DNA from 2 places in the Veillonella sp. S13054-11 genome. Region 2 is predicted to be linked to the other one. Evidence: riboswitches for the same ligand, from Rfam matches in the RefSeq annotation. Region 2 holds a riboswitch; the other holds the start of a gene.

Region 1 (8,162 bases), on a different contig from region 2:
ATATGTCTGCTGTTCTTATAATTAAAACCATAACACAAGAAAAATAGTATTATATAATCACCAAAAGATCACAAAAATGTTTAGCTTAATCATTATATTTTATAGGGAAATATTAGTGCATCTAAAGAAATTAACATTAATAACTAAACAATAATGATTTTTCATTTAGTTATCATTCTCAATATCAAAATAGAGATTTTTTATAAATCCCATACTATTCAATCTTTATAAATCCGCATTTTTACTACATTGATAATATTTATCATTTAGAAAATTTTCGAAATAAATTTTACAAAAAGACTTGCATTTCTCATTTAGTATGTTACAATATAGTCAACAATGATTATTCGTTAAGTATACGGATAACACATTGTATATAAAACTGTTAAGACGGCAAGTGCCGAAATACACAAATAAGTAAGTACTATTTTAAGAGTTAGGCAAGTGTCTATTTGATCTAAGAATAAGTTTTCTTACTAAGGCGAAGTCGCCCTCGAAATTGATAGAATAAGTATTCTATTCCATTGCATTCACAACCAAGTGGTTATGAATATATACGTTAAGTAACAATTTTGAAAATTATCGTAAGTACAAAGGAGTATTAAAATGGCAGAATTAAAAGGTTCTAACACTGAAAAAAATCTTCAAGCAGCATTTGCTGGCGAATCCCAAGCATTCCAAAAATATACATTCTACGCTAGTGCAGCTCGTAAAGCTGGCATGAACGAAATCGCTGACTATTTCGAAGAAACAGCTCACAACGAATCTGCACATGCTAAATTGTGGTTCAAAGCTCTTCATGGTGGCGATATTTCCGCTGATATCGAAGCTAACCTTCGCGATGCAGCAGCTGGTGAAAACTACGAACATACTACAATGTACAAAGAATTCGCTGACGAAGCTGAAAAAGAAGGCTTTGCTAAAATCGCTTTCCAAATGCGCGAAGTTGGTAAAATTGAAGCTCGTCATGAAGCTCGTTACCTTGCATTAGCAGCTCAAGTATCCGGTAACAAAGTATTCCACAATGACGAACCAGTAGCTTGGATCTGTGCTAACTGCGGTTACGTACACGTTGGTGAAGAAGCTCCAAAAGTTTGCCCTGTATGTGCACACCCACAAGCTTTCTTCCACCGTTTCGTTGAATCCATCTAATCTGTAAGTACGACACTAACTAGATTAACAACCTGTAAGTACAGATTTTAATAAAACTATACCTGTAAGTACAATCTAAACTTACAGTAAGTACTGACAACTTCCTTAACAAAAAGACGATGACATTTGTCATCGTCTTTTTTTGCATTCTTTTGCTAGATTTTTATTTTATCTACTAAATTTTTAAATTCTTCTGCTGCTTCATATGGATTATCTGCATGAGCAATAGCAGATATTACGGCTACTCCACTGGCACCTGCTTGCAAAACAGGCTTTGCGTTATCTAAGGTAATACCCCCAATACCAACGCACGGTAATGTTAGACCTTCTGCTCGTAACTCAGTAATACGATCTGGTCCGCATGGCTCTTGAGCATCAGGTTTGCTACTTGTGGCATACATAGGGCCTACACCGACACAATCTGCATACACTACATCAGTCTTATGAAGTTCCTCCACAGAGTGAATGGATATACCAACGACCTTATTCCCTACAAGATTGCGAACGTCTTCTAAACGCATATCTTCTTGTCCTACGTGAACACCATCAGCATTAACTGCCACCGCTAAGTCTACATCGTCATTAATAATGTAAAGTACATTATACATGGCACAGATTTCTTTTAACTGCTGGGCTAATTCTAGTTTCTGTTGCCCTTCTAATGTTCCTGTGCCCTTCTCTCTAAACTGAAAGCATGTCACGCCACCCCGACAAGCAGCTTCAACAGTGTCCAGTAAATGTCTTTCATTAAATCCTACATCCTGTGTGCCACTAATAAAATATACCTTTAATTGTTCGGGTACAACTACGGAGCGTATTCTGTTTCCAGATAAAAGCATCGCATCATCGAATTCATATAAGGCATCCATAAATGCCACACTAAAGCTGCCAGGTTTTACACCGCTCACCTTAACCGCACTTTCACCAGCAAGTCCATAGTAAGCCAGTGCATACGCAAGAAACTCACCGATAGACATGTTATGCATGAATGGATAATAGGAACTAAAGAATGCAGCTAAGACAGCCCCTAATAGACAGCCGGTCCCTGTTACCGCTGTCATGATTGGATGACCATGAGGAACTGCAAATACACGAGTTCCATCAGAAACGTAGTCCTCTTCGCCCGTTGCGACAACAGGACAATTAATTTGGCGTGCAAGACAATACGTTATAATTGCGCTATCCTCAACTTGTGCCCCATCTACGCCCTTACCAGAGAGAGAACTGTCAATCTTATGATTTGTATTAAGAGCATCATAGATGGCTTTAATTTCACTTTGGTTTCCTCGTAGCAACGAAATAGCATCGGTTTTAATCAAGTCTAAAACAACAGATAATCGATAAGCCCCAGCGTGACAGCCCACAGGGTCTAGCACAATAGGTACCTCATGAGCCTTCGCTAATTTAACAGCCTCTTTGTAATAGGTAACCTTATCTGGTGTAACGGTCCCAATGTTAATGAGTAGAGCCGCAGCATGAACGATAAGGTCTTTTAAGTCTTCGCTGCACTCACTCATTACGGGTGATGTACCGATGGCTAGCAAACCGTTAGCCGTAAAGGGCCGCACCACATCATTGGTAATACAAATAACAAGAGGATTTTTTTTGCGTAGAGTCTCTAATATATTCAGTTCGGACCAATTTGAACCATTTATATTTGGATTGTTGTAGGTCATATAACTATCTCCTCTAGTCATTTTTCAAAAGTTCATCCATCGTTTGAGGGCCATTTACCAATAACCCATAAGCCATATGATTAACAGGCCCACAGCCATGACCAAGGGCGGGGTTATGTTTAATAGCTAGAGCGATATAGTCCTTTGCAATACCAATAGCATCCATTACATCACGTCCTTTAGCGAGTTCTGCCGTAATAACTGCTGAGAAGGTGCAGCCCGTACCGTGAGTATGAACAGTATCATATTTAGAACTTGTCCACGTACGCACATCTCCATCTTTGGTGAAAGCATAATCCGTTGCATCATCTCCAATATGGCCGCCTTTTATAATAACCACTCGAGGTCCTAATTCATGTAAAATACGCTTAGCTGCCGTTGTGATGTCACTTTCACAAGTAATAGACATATCCGCTAACACCTCTGCCTCGCTACGATTAGGTGTAATGACTGTGGCGACCGGAATGAGTTTAGATTTTAAGAAATCGACGGCCTCATCCGATACAAGTCGATCGCCGCTAGTGGCAATCATAACTGGATCCATCACATAAGGAATGTTCTTACTCACATACGGATAGATGAGATCCATCATCTCCGGCAAAGCAATCATACCCGTCTTAACGGCTTGAGGAAGAATATCTGAATATACATCGTGTAACTGTTTTTCTATGCTTTCTAGCGATAGGTGTTCTACGTGGTGAACCCCTGTTGTATTTTGGGCTACTACGGAGGTAACCACTGCCATACCATATACATGGCGGCTTTGGAATGATTTTAGATCGGCCATAATGCCAGCGCCACCACTAGGGTCAGTACCGGCAATTGTCAATGCAGTATGTAGTTTCATTATGCCTCCTTGTGTAACAAATTACGACGAGATAAGATTTGTAATACCACGAAGCCAATACAAGCACCTGCAACAGAGCTCATGGAGAAGGATGTAATCAAAGTCAACAACGCCAACGGTTTACCTAGTAGGAAGTTAGCAATTGGATAACTTACAAGAGCACCAATAAGCCCTGTACCTATGATTTCGCCAAGAGCTGCCGCCCAGATGGCATTGTATTTCTTATATAGATACGCAGATAACCAAGCGCCAATCATACTGCCTGGAAAGGCTAAGGGAGAACCTAGCGCTAGTACATTACGTAAGCAAGAGGTACTAAAGGCGGCACCTACAGAGAATCTCGCCCCAACTATAACGGCTAAGATCACATTTATCATATGTTGAAATGGAAAAATTCGGGCCGGGCCAATGGGAATCGACGTAGTTGATAAGACGACACCTAAGGCTACACATATACTAGCAATAATCAGTTTTTTCATAATACCTCCAACTAAATAAAAAATGAGACCACCTCAAATGGAATGGTCTCGTAATAATTTAGTATTATGTTTCACTCCACTTCCCTACGCCAGTATTATCTGGATCAGGTCTAGGGTTTTGAATGGTCAATCTCAGCAAAAGCACCCCTAGTGGCAATATATATTTATACTCTAGTTATAACATCATTATACAATCTATGCAACAAAAGAATTGACGGTTCCCGCACCACCTCGTATAATGAAACCATAATGGGGTGCTCACAAGAGTGGGCTGAGAGTAAGCTAATGCTTTAACCCATAACCTGATTTGGATAATGCCAACGTAGGGAACATAGAGGATTAATAGCCGAGTTCCTGTGAGCTCGGCTTTTTCTATGACTTCCTGGCAAGGAGGACGTATGAAAGATACACACATCACACAACCACAGTTCGCCATGATATGGTTTGGTGCCGCCCTATCTATAGCGGAGATCATGACCGGTACCTATCTAGCACCCTTAGGCCTCACTCAAGGACTATATGCCATCATCTTAGGCCATATCATCGGCGGTATTCTGCTCTTTGGAGCAGGACTCATCGGTGGCCGTTTGCGGCAAGGCAGTATGAACACGACAGCCTTTAGCTTTGGTCCCTTAGGGGCAAAGGGCTTTGCCTTTTTAAATATGATCCAACTAATCGGTTGGACTAGTATCATGATTTACGATGCTATGCTTGCCTTACAAGAGCTGGCGCCCCTATCTCCTATGATTTGGACTATTGCTATTGGGGCGCTCGTCATTTTATGGCTCTTCATCGGTCTCCACAATACAGGCTATATTCAAGCTATCGTATCTGTTTTATTACTAGGCCTCACACTCTACATGGGAGTTCACATGATTTCTCAATGGCCTAGTGACAGTAGCTTCATGACTAATGGCAATATGAGCTTTATAGCAGCCCTTGAGCTATCAATCGCTATGCCACTGTCTTGGCTACCTCTCATCAGTGATTATACTCGTGAAAGCAAAAGCCCTTTCTCCGCATCACTAACAAGTGCTGCCATCTACACCGTAACGAGTGTCGCCATGTACACCTTGGGCCTTAGCGCAGCTATCTTTGGCGGTGGCGACTCCATTATTACCATCATGATGAACGCGGGCCTCGGTCTTGCAGGACTCATCGTCATCATCTTCTCAACAGTAACTACGACCTTTATGGACGCTTACTCAGCAGGTGTATCTAGTACGACCATCTATAATGGAGCATCTAGTAAAGGCATAGCGGTTATTGTAACCATTGTCGGCACCATTGCAGCCATCCTATATCCAATGGACGATATTACAGACTTTCTATACCTTATCGGCTCTGTATTTGCGCCAATGATTGCCATCTTATTGGCAGACTATTTTGTCAACCGCCAGCAAGTACAAACGCTATCGGCTTATCTAATTCGTGGGCTGATTTGGGCTGTATCTGTAGGTTTATACCATTATATGTTGCATAGTGAAAGCTCTATAGGTGCAACATTACCAGCCTTTGCAATAGCATTTATCGTAACAACCATCGTGGGATTCATAAGCAAAACTGCTAACGCCTTACTATGAGCCCATCTTCACAAGTCCAGTGCCGATCTCCAACCATTTCGGCTTCGCTTTCATCATGGGTAACCCATATACATGGCACATCCCATTCGCGAATAATAGAAACAAGATCCTCTCGAACATGCTTACGTAAATTCCAGTCTAGTGCAGATAATGGTTCATCAAGAAGCAAGATGGTTGGTTTAGAGTAAAGAGCACGCCCCAATGCAACGCGTTGCTGCTCACCACCAGACAAGCTACCTGCTTTCGTTTTACGATATTTCTCAAGGCCTAAGCGTTTTAATAAGCTGTCACACATCTCTGACGTGCCTCGTTTACTATAGGTAATATTATGTTCCACCGATAAATGTGGAAATACGATATTACCTTGTGGCATATAGCCAACTTGACGTTCTTGAGCAGGTACCCAGATTTTTTTGTCGCGATCAACCCATATAGTTTCATTATATTGAATGCTACCTGTAGTCGGTTTCACAAGCCCTGCAATGCACTTAATGAAAGTACTTTTACCACTGCCGGATTGGCCTGTTAATACTGTGATACCAGAAGGAAGTACACCATCGGCTTTCACAGTCACAGAAGGTCTCGCTACAGTAAAGGAAAATGTAATCATCGGACCTCCTAATTATTATCAATATGGCGGAACAAGGACCCCTTTGTGATGAGGTGAATCCCACTCAACAATGCCAATGTGAGCACACAAATATAAATAACTAATTCAAAGGCATCCATGTACTGCCCTGCCTCTACATAGGAGTAAATAGCTAATGGCATGGTACGTGTTACCTTTGGAATATTACCGGCAATCAAGATTGTGGCACCGAACTCGCCCATAGCTCGACAAAATGCTAAAATACTGCCCGTCAAAATGCCTTTCCAAGCGAGTGGTACAGAAATAGTAAAAAAGATACGTAACTCTGAAGCACCCAATGTGCGCGCTACGTCCTCCATATTATGATCGACAGATTGTAATGTAGAACGCACCGTCTGATAAAATAATGGAAACGCAATAACTGAAGATGCTACCACCGCACCAGATGCGGCAAACACAACGCTCATACCATGCGTCTCAAGCCATGCACCAAAGGCATAGCCTGGCGTAAACACCATGAGAAGAGCAAAGCCAACAACAACTGGTGGCAATACAAGCGGCAAGGTAATAAGTGCATCAATAATAGCCATGCCACTCCATTTACAGCGATTCATCCAATAACATGCGGCTAAACCACTTACAATCACTATGATAAGAGCTATACTTGCTACCCATAGTGATAGCCATAATGGGCTCATGTCACGCCCCCTTTCTATACACAACAACTTTAAAATATTTGCGGTATCCATTAATTCTAAAATATTTTTCAATAAGATTTATGTCCTAAATCATATGCTAGATTATTAATCAGTCCTCACTCATCACTACAAATGAGTAAAAAGGAGCATACAGTTAAAAATAATTTTATTAGTAATACCGATAATATCTCTATTGTATCATAAGAAAACGCTAGCCCTGAAAGCTAGCGTTTTACTCTTATTTAGAAGTAGAGAAACCGTATTTTTCTAACACTTTTTGGCCTTCTGGGCTCATTACGTATTGGTAGAAGTCTTTTGCCAACGCGTTGTCATATTTTTTGATAATACCGATTGGATAGATAACTGGATCATGGGAGTCAGCCGGTGTTACAGCAGAGATTTCAACTGCATCGCCCGCTGCAATAGCATCAGTTTTGTAGATGAAACCAACATCACCAGCACCTTGGCTAATGGAAGCAGTTACAGCTTTAACGTCTTTCGCATACACTACATTAGGTTCTACTTGTTCCCAAACACCTAATTTTGTTAATACTTGTTTACCATAGTTACCAGCTGGTACAGTTTCAGGATTACCTAAAACGATACGTTTAACAGAAGCAATTTGATTTAATTCAACTTTAGGTTGACCTTTTGGAACTACAAGAACGAGTTCATTAGTTACAAATGGTTTTACGTCAGTTACTAAGTCTTTCTCTTGTAACATTTTCATGTTTTTTTCGTCAGCAGAAATGAACAAACTAGCTGGCGCACCTTGTTCGATTTGTTGACGTAATGTACCAGAGCCAGCAAAGTTAATAGCAATTTGATCATCTGCTAAGTTATGGCTTTTTTTGTATGCATCTGCCAATTCGGTAAGAGCACCTTTGAGGCTTGCTGCCGCTTGTACCGTAATCTTTTCAGATGTACTTGGTTTAGCCGACTCAGCTTGTTTACTTGCATCATTACCACAACCGACTAAAAAGGCAAGCATGAAAACGCTCATTAACACTAATAAAATTCGTTTCATAATTCCTCCTGTGTATCTCTTATGCCCCATGCTACAACGCTATGATTACTCACCTCAGAGATACATAATCTAACACTAAACTAAAATATACAATATATTCATATTATACTA
Region 2 (8,162 bases):
TTCTATTCACTTATTTCACCTCATTAAACATGGTGTTCTCTAGTAAAAGTGATAACGCTAGATCCGCCTGTTTTGCAGCAGCAATAGCTACACGAGGTGCATAAGGATACGCATCTTCTACACTGGAATGCTCGTCACCAACAATATATAAATTTTGACCTAGCTTTTTAGTTCGTAACGTATCAGAATTACCTATTCCAGCCAATCCGGATACCATGATTTTAGGTACATCTAGTGAGATTGTAGTTTCTAAAAACATAGATTTAGCTTCCACCGCATCAAAGGCTTCTATCAAAATATCGGCTTTTTTATAGATTTCAGGTATATTCTCGGTTGTCAATTTATCCTTATAAATCTTAACGATAACATTTGAATTAATAGCAGTTAACACATCTTGTAAAGCCTCTACCTTATACTGCCCCACATGACGCGAAAAATAGTATTGCCGATTTAAATTACTTAGCTCTACAATGTCATAATCTGCAATAATTAGATTTCGAATACCACTACGGACAAGATTAACAGCACAATTGGATCCCAATCCGCCAGCACCTAAAACGCCTACTACTGAATTCTGCAATTTACGAAACTCCTCAGGGCTATAGAAGTGGGATATAGCCGTTTCAAATTCGTTATTCATATGAGCCATACATATATCTCCTCATAGTGCCTGCCAATCTTTATAAATGGGTTGATACCCATTATTTTCGAGCATTGCAGCCATTTCACTTACGCTGCGATTGTCACTAATTGTAAATTGACTAGAATCATCTTGTTTTGTATGTCCCCCTACAGAGGTTGTTACGCCAGCTGAAACTTTTGTAATCCCCAGTCTCACCAGATTGTCACGCATATACTTGCTTTCACGAGAGGAAAGCGTAATTCCCACACGGGGAAACAAAAGACGCAAAGCCAAAATATATTGAACCAATGCCGTATCATCTACAGGATGTTTTGGTGAATAACCTACTGCACAAGGTCGAATTCTTGGAACGGAAACAGATAATTCTACATCTGGATAATGTTGCATAAGGTAATTAAGATGTAACATCGTCTTGTATGCCTCTCGACGCCATTCATCAAGGCCCATTAAAGCACCAATATTGACCACTCTAAATCCAGCCTGGCAAGCCAACTCAGGCGTATCAATCCGCTTTGCAAAATCACTCTTAGGTCCAAATGGATGTAATTGCGCATACAACGTAGGATTATATGTCTCTTGGAACATCGTCATTCCATCCGCTCCAACTGCAACTAATCCTCTATATTCCGCCAGCGTAAGCGAATACACCTCTACACTAACGCTACTAAAAATAGAAACCAATTTTTCTACGGCAGCCTGTATATACGACGGTGGACTACAAGATTTAGATTCACCGGTTAACACTAAAACTTGCTCTAATCCCGTTTCAGCGATTGCTTTCGACTCAAGCTCGATATCAGCTAAACTTAGCTTTTCACGGGCAATTCCACCATGATGACTATATCCACAATACACACAACCATTGTCGCAATAGTTTGAAATGTACATAGGCGTGAACAGCTGTATGGTATAACCAAATTGCTGTACCGTCCGTTCATGAGCCATCTGGGCCATATCTTCTAAATACAGCAGGGCTTGAGGTGATAATAGAATAAGTGCATCATCAATAGCTAACTTAGGTTTAGAGAGTGTTGAAAGTATTTCATCATCAGTTACTGCGCCTAATATGTCAGCTATATCTTCGTCGGAAACTCTTGAAAGTACATCTAAAAATGACATATCATCACCCTACTTTCGCAAGAAACCAGTTAACGGTGAAGATGCATTACCTACAGACTTCTTAGGTGCACATTTTGCAAGATATGCCTTGCGACCAGCCTCTACAGCATGATAAAAAGCCTGTGCCATGCCTACTGGGTCCGAACTCGTAGCAATAGCCGTATTAACAAGAACAGCACTAGCCCCCATTTCCATAGCTATTGTTGCATCAGAAGGACGTCCTATCCCTGCATCAACAATAATAGGCACATCAATAGAGTTGATTAAAATCTCTATCAATCCTTTTGCTTCAAGTCCACGATTACTACCAATAGGCGAAGCGAGAGGCATAACACAATTAGCACCAGCATCTACTAGTCGCTTTGCATCCATCAAATTAGGACTCATATAAGGAAAGACTATAAACCCTTCCTTTGCCAACACCTCGGTGGCTTTAATAGTCTCTAAATTATCGGGCATCAAATACATCTGGTCTTGAATGACTTCAATCTTAATCAAATTACCACAGCCTAATGCTTTTGCCATACGTGCAATGCGTATAGCCTCGTCTGCATTTCTAGCACCCGATGTATTCGGTAATAAATGCATTCTATCGGGGATATAGTTTATTATATCCTCCTCGCTTTGTGTTGTACCTACTCGCCTAAGAGCAACTGTCACAATATCTGATTGTGATGCTACTAATGCATCATGCATCAAATTATAGGATGCATATTTCCCTGTCCCCACTAACAAGCGACTAGAAAATGTTGTATTACCTACAGTAAATGAATCCAACATATCAACCACCTCCTACAAAGCTAACGATTTCTAATCTATCAGCAGCCGTTAATTTAGTGGTTGTATACGTTTCCTTACTAAGAATCTCGCCATTAAGCTCAACTACAAAGTGTTTACCGGCATACCCTAATTCATTAAGAACCAAATGAAGTTGCTCGTTTGAAACCTGCTTTGGCTCTCCATTAACAATTAAATCCATAGTGACCTCCCATATGAAAAAGCTTATAAAATATCAATATATTCTTCTTGTAAAGCTTTATTCATACTGCGTACAGCACAAAACTTGCCACACATCGAACAGGTTTCACCATGATCTTCCTCCGGTGCTCTACTTTCACGAATAGAACGAGCCCGTTCCGAATCAAGGGCACAAGCATATTGTGACTCCCAATCGAGAACTTGACGTGCCTTAGCCATAGTGTCATCTATATCTCTTGCATTAGGAATACCACGAGCAATATCTGCAGCATGCGCCGCTATTTTGAAAGCCATAATTCCGTCTTTTACATCATCTGCATTTGGTAAGGCTAAATGTTCCGCTGGTGTAACGTAGCATAAGAAGGACGCACCATGCATACCCGCTACAGCGCCACCAATAGCAGCCGTAATATGGTCATAGCCTGGAGCAATATCTGTGACGAGCGGTCCCAATACATAGAATGGCGCTCCATCACATAAAGATTCTTGAACTTCCATATTCATTTGTATTTGATGTAAAGGTACATGCCCAGGTCCTTCAATCATAGCTTGTACACCATATTGTTTCGCTCGTTTTGCCAATTCACCAAGCCTTACAAGCTCTTCAATTTGGCACACATCAGTTGCATCCGCCAAGCAACCTGGACGACAAGCATCACCTAAAGACAACGTAACATCATATTCTTTGCAAATCTTTAAGATTTCATCAAAGTATTCGTAGAATGGATTTTCATGACCTGTCATGCTCATCCACGCAAATACCAAACTGCCTCCGCGACTAACAATATTAAGCAACCGTTTATGATTCTTGATTTGATCTATTGTTTTTCTCGTAATACCACTGTGGATAGTAATAAAATCTACACCATCTTGAGCGTGTAATCGGATAGTGTCCAAGAAGTCTTGAGCCGTTAATTCACCCAAATCTTTTTGATGATGAATAACACTATCATAGATAGGCACCGTACCAATCATTACTGGCGATGTCTCGATTAATTTACGTCTAAAAATACGAGTATCACCATGAGTTGAAAGGTCCATGATCGACTCTGCTCCAAGTCGAATGGCTCGATTAACCTTTTCAATTTCACTATCATAATCAGTAACGTCTTTCGATGTACCTAAATTAACATTAACTTTCGTTCTAAGACGCTTACCAATCCCCTCTGGCGAAATGCTAGTATGTTGCTTGTTACAAGGAATAACAACCTTTCCTGCTGCCACTAGTGAACGTAATACGTCTTCATCCATACATTCTTTTTCCGCGACAACTTTCATTTCCTTCGTAACTACACCAGCCACAGCCGATTCCAATTGTGTCATAAACATTTTTACATCCTCCTATATAAAAGACATATATAGTTAGGTATGCAAAAACGGGTATCGAACAAAATGATCGATACCCGTATTAAGTATTAGCGTGCTTCCTACGCGGGCATGATCCCGATCAGGTATAAAGGTCAGGTGCTCGCAGCCCTTTCTCAGCCTATATAATAGGCTCCCTTGCATACTCACTATATAATTATGCTATTAATATTACTACTTTATTCAGATTTGTCAAATGATTATTCCGACACTTATACGTCTATTGTTTATTTCTCAGCCTTATCTTGGTCTTTACTATCATCGAAATCTGCTTTTTCAGAGATTGCAATGTGTCCATCCTTAACATCAGCAAGCAAGTGTTTTACATCGATATTATCCAAGTAGAAATCTGTTACATTATCTCGGATTTCAGATTCCACAACACGGCGTAACGGACGAGCGCCCATAGTTTTATCATACCCTTGTTCCATCAACAATTCTTTAGCTGCATCAGTTACATCAAGAGTAATGTCTTTCTTAGCCAAAGTCTTATTAACTTGATCGAGCATTAAATCTACGATTTTTTTCAAATCTTCTTTGCTTAATTGATTGAACTCGATAACTGCGTTGAAACGGTTCAAGAACTCTGGACGGAAGAATGGCGCGATGCGTTCCATTACATCTACTTTATTTTCATCATCACTGTCATTACCATAACCGAAACCTGCATTGGATGTAGCGATGATAACAGTATTTTTAAAGTTTACTGTGTTACCTTGACCATCTGTTAAGCGACCATCGTCCAATACTTGTAAAAGTAATGTAATAACTTGAGGGTCTGCTTTTTCGATTTCATCGAATAATACGATGGAATAAGGATTACGACGTACGCGTTCAGTCAATGTATTAGAGTTATCTTCATAACCAACATAACCAGCTGTAGCGCCGATTAATTTAGATACGGCTGTGCGATCACTATATTCGGACATATCCAAGCGAATGATTGCATCTTTGTTACCAAACATATCTAAAGCTAATTGTTTAGCTAATTCTGTTTTACCTACGCCAGTAGGACCTACGAATAAGAAGCTACCGATTGGACGGTTACCTTCGTCAAAGCCTGCACGGTTACGACGAATTGCTTTAGATACAGCTTCTACTGCTTTATCTTGACCAATTACATGAGCTTCTAAACGAGATTTCATGTCTTTCAAGCGTTCGATATCGGATGCTCCCATTTGAGATACAGGGATACCTGTCATTCTTTCAACGGCTTCTGCTACATCGTTAACCTTAGCCACTACCTTTTGATTTTCTGTATGGTTATCAAGCTCTGCTTGTAACTTTTGAATACGCATTTTTTCATTAATCGCAGATTCATAGTCTTCTTTTTGAGCATATTCCTCTTGTTTTGCTTTAGCATCTGCAATATCGGCTTCCAATGTTTTAATATCTGTTACAGGATGTTGAGATGCCAAGTGAGCTGCTGTTACATCGATTAAGTCGATAGCTTTATCAGGCAAGCTACGTTGTGGAATATATTGTACGGAATAATCTACAGCTGCTTTCAACACCGCATCTGGCAATTCAATATTATGATGCGCTTCGTACAATGGACGAATGCCTTGTAAGATTTTGAAAGTATCCTCTGCAGATGGCGCATTTACCTTGACTTCATTAAAACGACGAGCGAGAGCCGCGTTTTTCATGATTGTATTACGGTATTCATCTTGTGTTGTAGCACCAATAACAGTCATTTCACCACGAGACAAAGCAGGTTTTAAGATATCTGCCAAGCCTTTGGACCCTTGACCATCACCTGTGGAACCAGCACCCAAAATTTGGTGAATTTCATCGAAGAACAAAATAATATTGCCAGCGGCTTTTACCTCTTTAATAAGGTTTTGAATATTTTCTTCGAAAGAACCACGGTATTGAGTACCAGCTTCCAATCCGGAAATATCAATGGAAATGATTTCTTTATTTTTAATAGCTGCTGGAACATCACCATTTACAATAGCTTGTGCCAAGCCTTCTACTACTGCAGTTTTACCAACACCAGCATCACCTACAAGTACAGGATTATTTTTAGTACGACGTGCTAAGATTTCTGCTGTTTCTTGGATTTCTTTATTACGACCAATTACAGGATCAAGTTTACCATCACGAGCTTGTTGAGTTAAGTTTGTCCCCAAACGAGCAAGGATACCATCTTGTTTAATTTTACCTTGTTGCGCAGCTTGAGCAGCTTGCATTTCTTCATTAGATGGTAATCGACCAGTTTGACGATAAAACGCAAATTCTTCTGGAGTTACTTCGCGACCATTAATCTTATAACTACGTCGTTCTGTGGAATAACCACCCATATTACCCATCAATTGATTAAACAAATCATTCATGCTAGAAAATTCATTACCAAAGTTGTTAAAGTTGTTGTTCATATATTTTACCCCCTCATACATCATAGAGTTTAACTATTTGACTAATACTATTTTTACTGGGTTTATTTACCCTACGACATTATAATAACCCTTAAAAGTCAAAAAGTCAATATGTCAAAGTGTATTTTTTGACTTTTATTTTGACCAATTCGATTTATGAGGAAAGAATGTAGATAAATACTGGATTTATAGGGCGCAATTAAAATTAAACTTTTGAGTGATTTATTATAAATGCAAAAAAGACCATTCGTCGAATGGTCTTTTATTAACAATATTACTTTGATTTTTTATATTCTGCTCTAAATCCATCACGAAGTACTGCATAACGTAGTAAATTCCTTATAAATGATTGTACATTAGGATCGCTCCACTCTAATAAACGAGAATTATTTAAACATCCAAGAAATATTTCATCACCATGAACAAGCTCAGGCGCCCGCTCCTTAATATATGCAATAACATCTGCTCTTTTAGCTGCGCCCCCTTTACCTCTTGTTAAAGAACCGTTATGTACTATATCTACTATATTAGTAATCGGATTATATCGACAATACCGATCTAAATTTAATTGAAGGGAATGATGCCGCGATTCTTTATTAGCTATAGATATATTAAGTTGAGTAGAGCCACTTCTATTCCCCCAGTGTGGATCATTTTCAGTATGTATAGTTCCACAAATACTAATACCAAGCACTTCATCTTTATTCATATGGTCTTTTGCAATAAATAAGCGAGACCAAACCTGATAATTGCCACCGCCACTATTACCAAAGTGTGGCATACTTACATAGCAATCCTCTGTTACACCTATATTTTTTAATACATCATTCTTTTTAATTTCCTTATGCAAAATTAAATTAATTAGGTTTAAAGCAACCCCTCTGATATATTTAGGCGTATATTCACTAATATCCCCATGCTCTGCAAATGCCTCTTGAAACTCATCAGACATAAGTTCTTCATATTTATATGCCTCAAAGGGTTCTGGCTCGACAAAAGAAATTTCTTTTATTAAAAGCTCCTCTAATAAAGGAATATCCTTAACTTCATGATATGCCCCATCATTATAATAATATATAATTGCCTCCACACCATTAACCAGCATAATATAATCAGCACTAAGTATTTCTCTATATCCTGAAGCCTGATTAAATACTTCATCACCTAGCACGTTAATATGAGGCGCCTTACATTCTATAATCATCAATACATCTGTACACTCATCATCACGGTAGACAACAATATCTGCTCTTCCACGTAATCCCTTTTTAGTATGTGCCATTGATTCTTCTACAAAAATCCGATTAATAGGTATTCCTAATTCTTGTTGCAAGAATACAATTGTTTTTTGGCGAACACACTCCTCCGGTGTCGCAGCTAACAAAAAACAACGTATTGGATCATATATACAGTCTCCATCCCGTTGAAATTTTTCAAGTTCTATCTTATCAAAAATCTCTTCTATATACTTCATAATAGATTATCTCCTCAAATCATTTACTTGTTCTCAACAACTATAAATTTATAGATATTACTTCCTTTTATATTTTGCACGCACTTCATCACGAAGTATTCCATATCGAAGTAAATTATTTATAAAGTTTTGAACATCAAAATGCTCCCATTCCAACAACCTAGAATTATCTATACTACCAAGATATACTTTATTCTCTCTA

Evidence for each region. Region 2 has a riboswitch for thiamine pyrophosphate ahead of thiC (phosphomethylpyrimidine synthase ThiC). Riboswitches for the same ligand answer to the same signal wherever they lie in the genome.
Region 1: it holds a riboswitch for thiamine pyrophosphate, as region 2 does, so the genes downstream of both, cytX (putative hydroxymethylpyrimidine transporter CytX) here and thiC (phosphomethylpyrimidine synthase ThiC) in region 2, are expected to answer to the same signal.

What each region holds. Positions count from the first base shown of each region.
Region 1 covers NZ_PPCY01000004.1:293,063-301,224, reverse strand. The annotation lists gene rbr (rubrerythrin) at 607-1,152, shown strand; gene thiM (hydroxyethylthiazole kinase) at 1,308-2,828, opposite strand; gene thiD (bifunctional hydroxymethylpyrimidine kinase/phosphomethylpyrimidine kinase) at 2,842-3,675, opposite strand; gene thiW (energy coupling factor transporter S component ThiW) at 3,675-4,154, opposite strand; TPP riboswitch at 4,219-4,313, opposite strand; TPP riboswitch at 4,395-4,500, shown strand; gene cytX (putative hydroxymethylpyrimidine transporter CytX) at 4,553-5,737, shown strand; gene VPHSUH08_RS05225 (ATP-binding cassette domain-containing protein) at 5,721-6,347, opposite strand; gene modB (molybdate ABC transporter permease subunit) at 6,356-7,024, opposite strand; gene modA (molybdate ABC transporter substrate-binding protein) at 7,263-8,051, opposite strand.
Region 2 covers NZ_PPCY01000007.1:26,068-34,229, forward strand. The annotation lists gene thiE (thiamine phosphate synthase) at 1-10, opposite strand, end outside; gene thiF (sulfur carrier protein ThiS adenylyltransferase ThiF) at 11-649, opposite strand; gene thiH (2-iminoacetate synthase ThiH) at 662-1,762, opposite strand; gene VPHSUH08_RS07180 (thiazole synthase) at 1,772-2,542, opposite strand; gene thiS (sulfur carrier protein ThiS) at 2,544-2,741, opposite strand; gene thiC (phosphomethylpyrimidine synthase ThiC) at 2,765-4,069, opposite strand; TPP riboswitch at 4,148-4,255, opposite strand; gene VPHSUH08_RS07195 (ATP-dependent Clp protease ATP-binding subunit) at 4,333-6,486, opposite strand; gene VPHSUH08_RS07200 (type I restriction enzyme HsdR N-terminal domain-containing protein) at 6,761-7,960, opposite strand; gene VPHSUH08_RS07205 (type I restriction enzyme HsdR N-terminal domain-containing protein) at 8,018-8,162, opposite strand, start outside.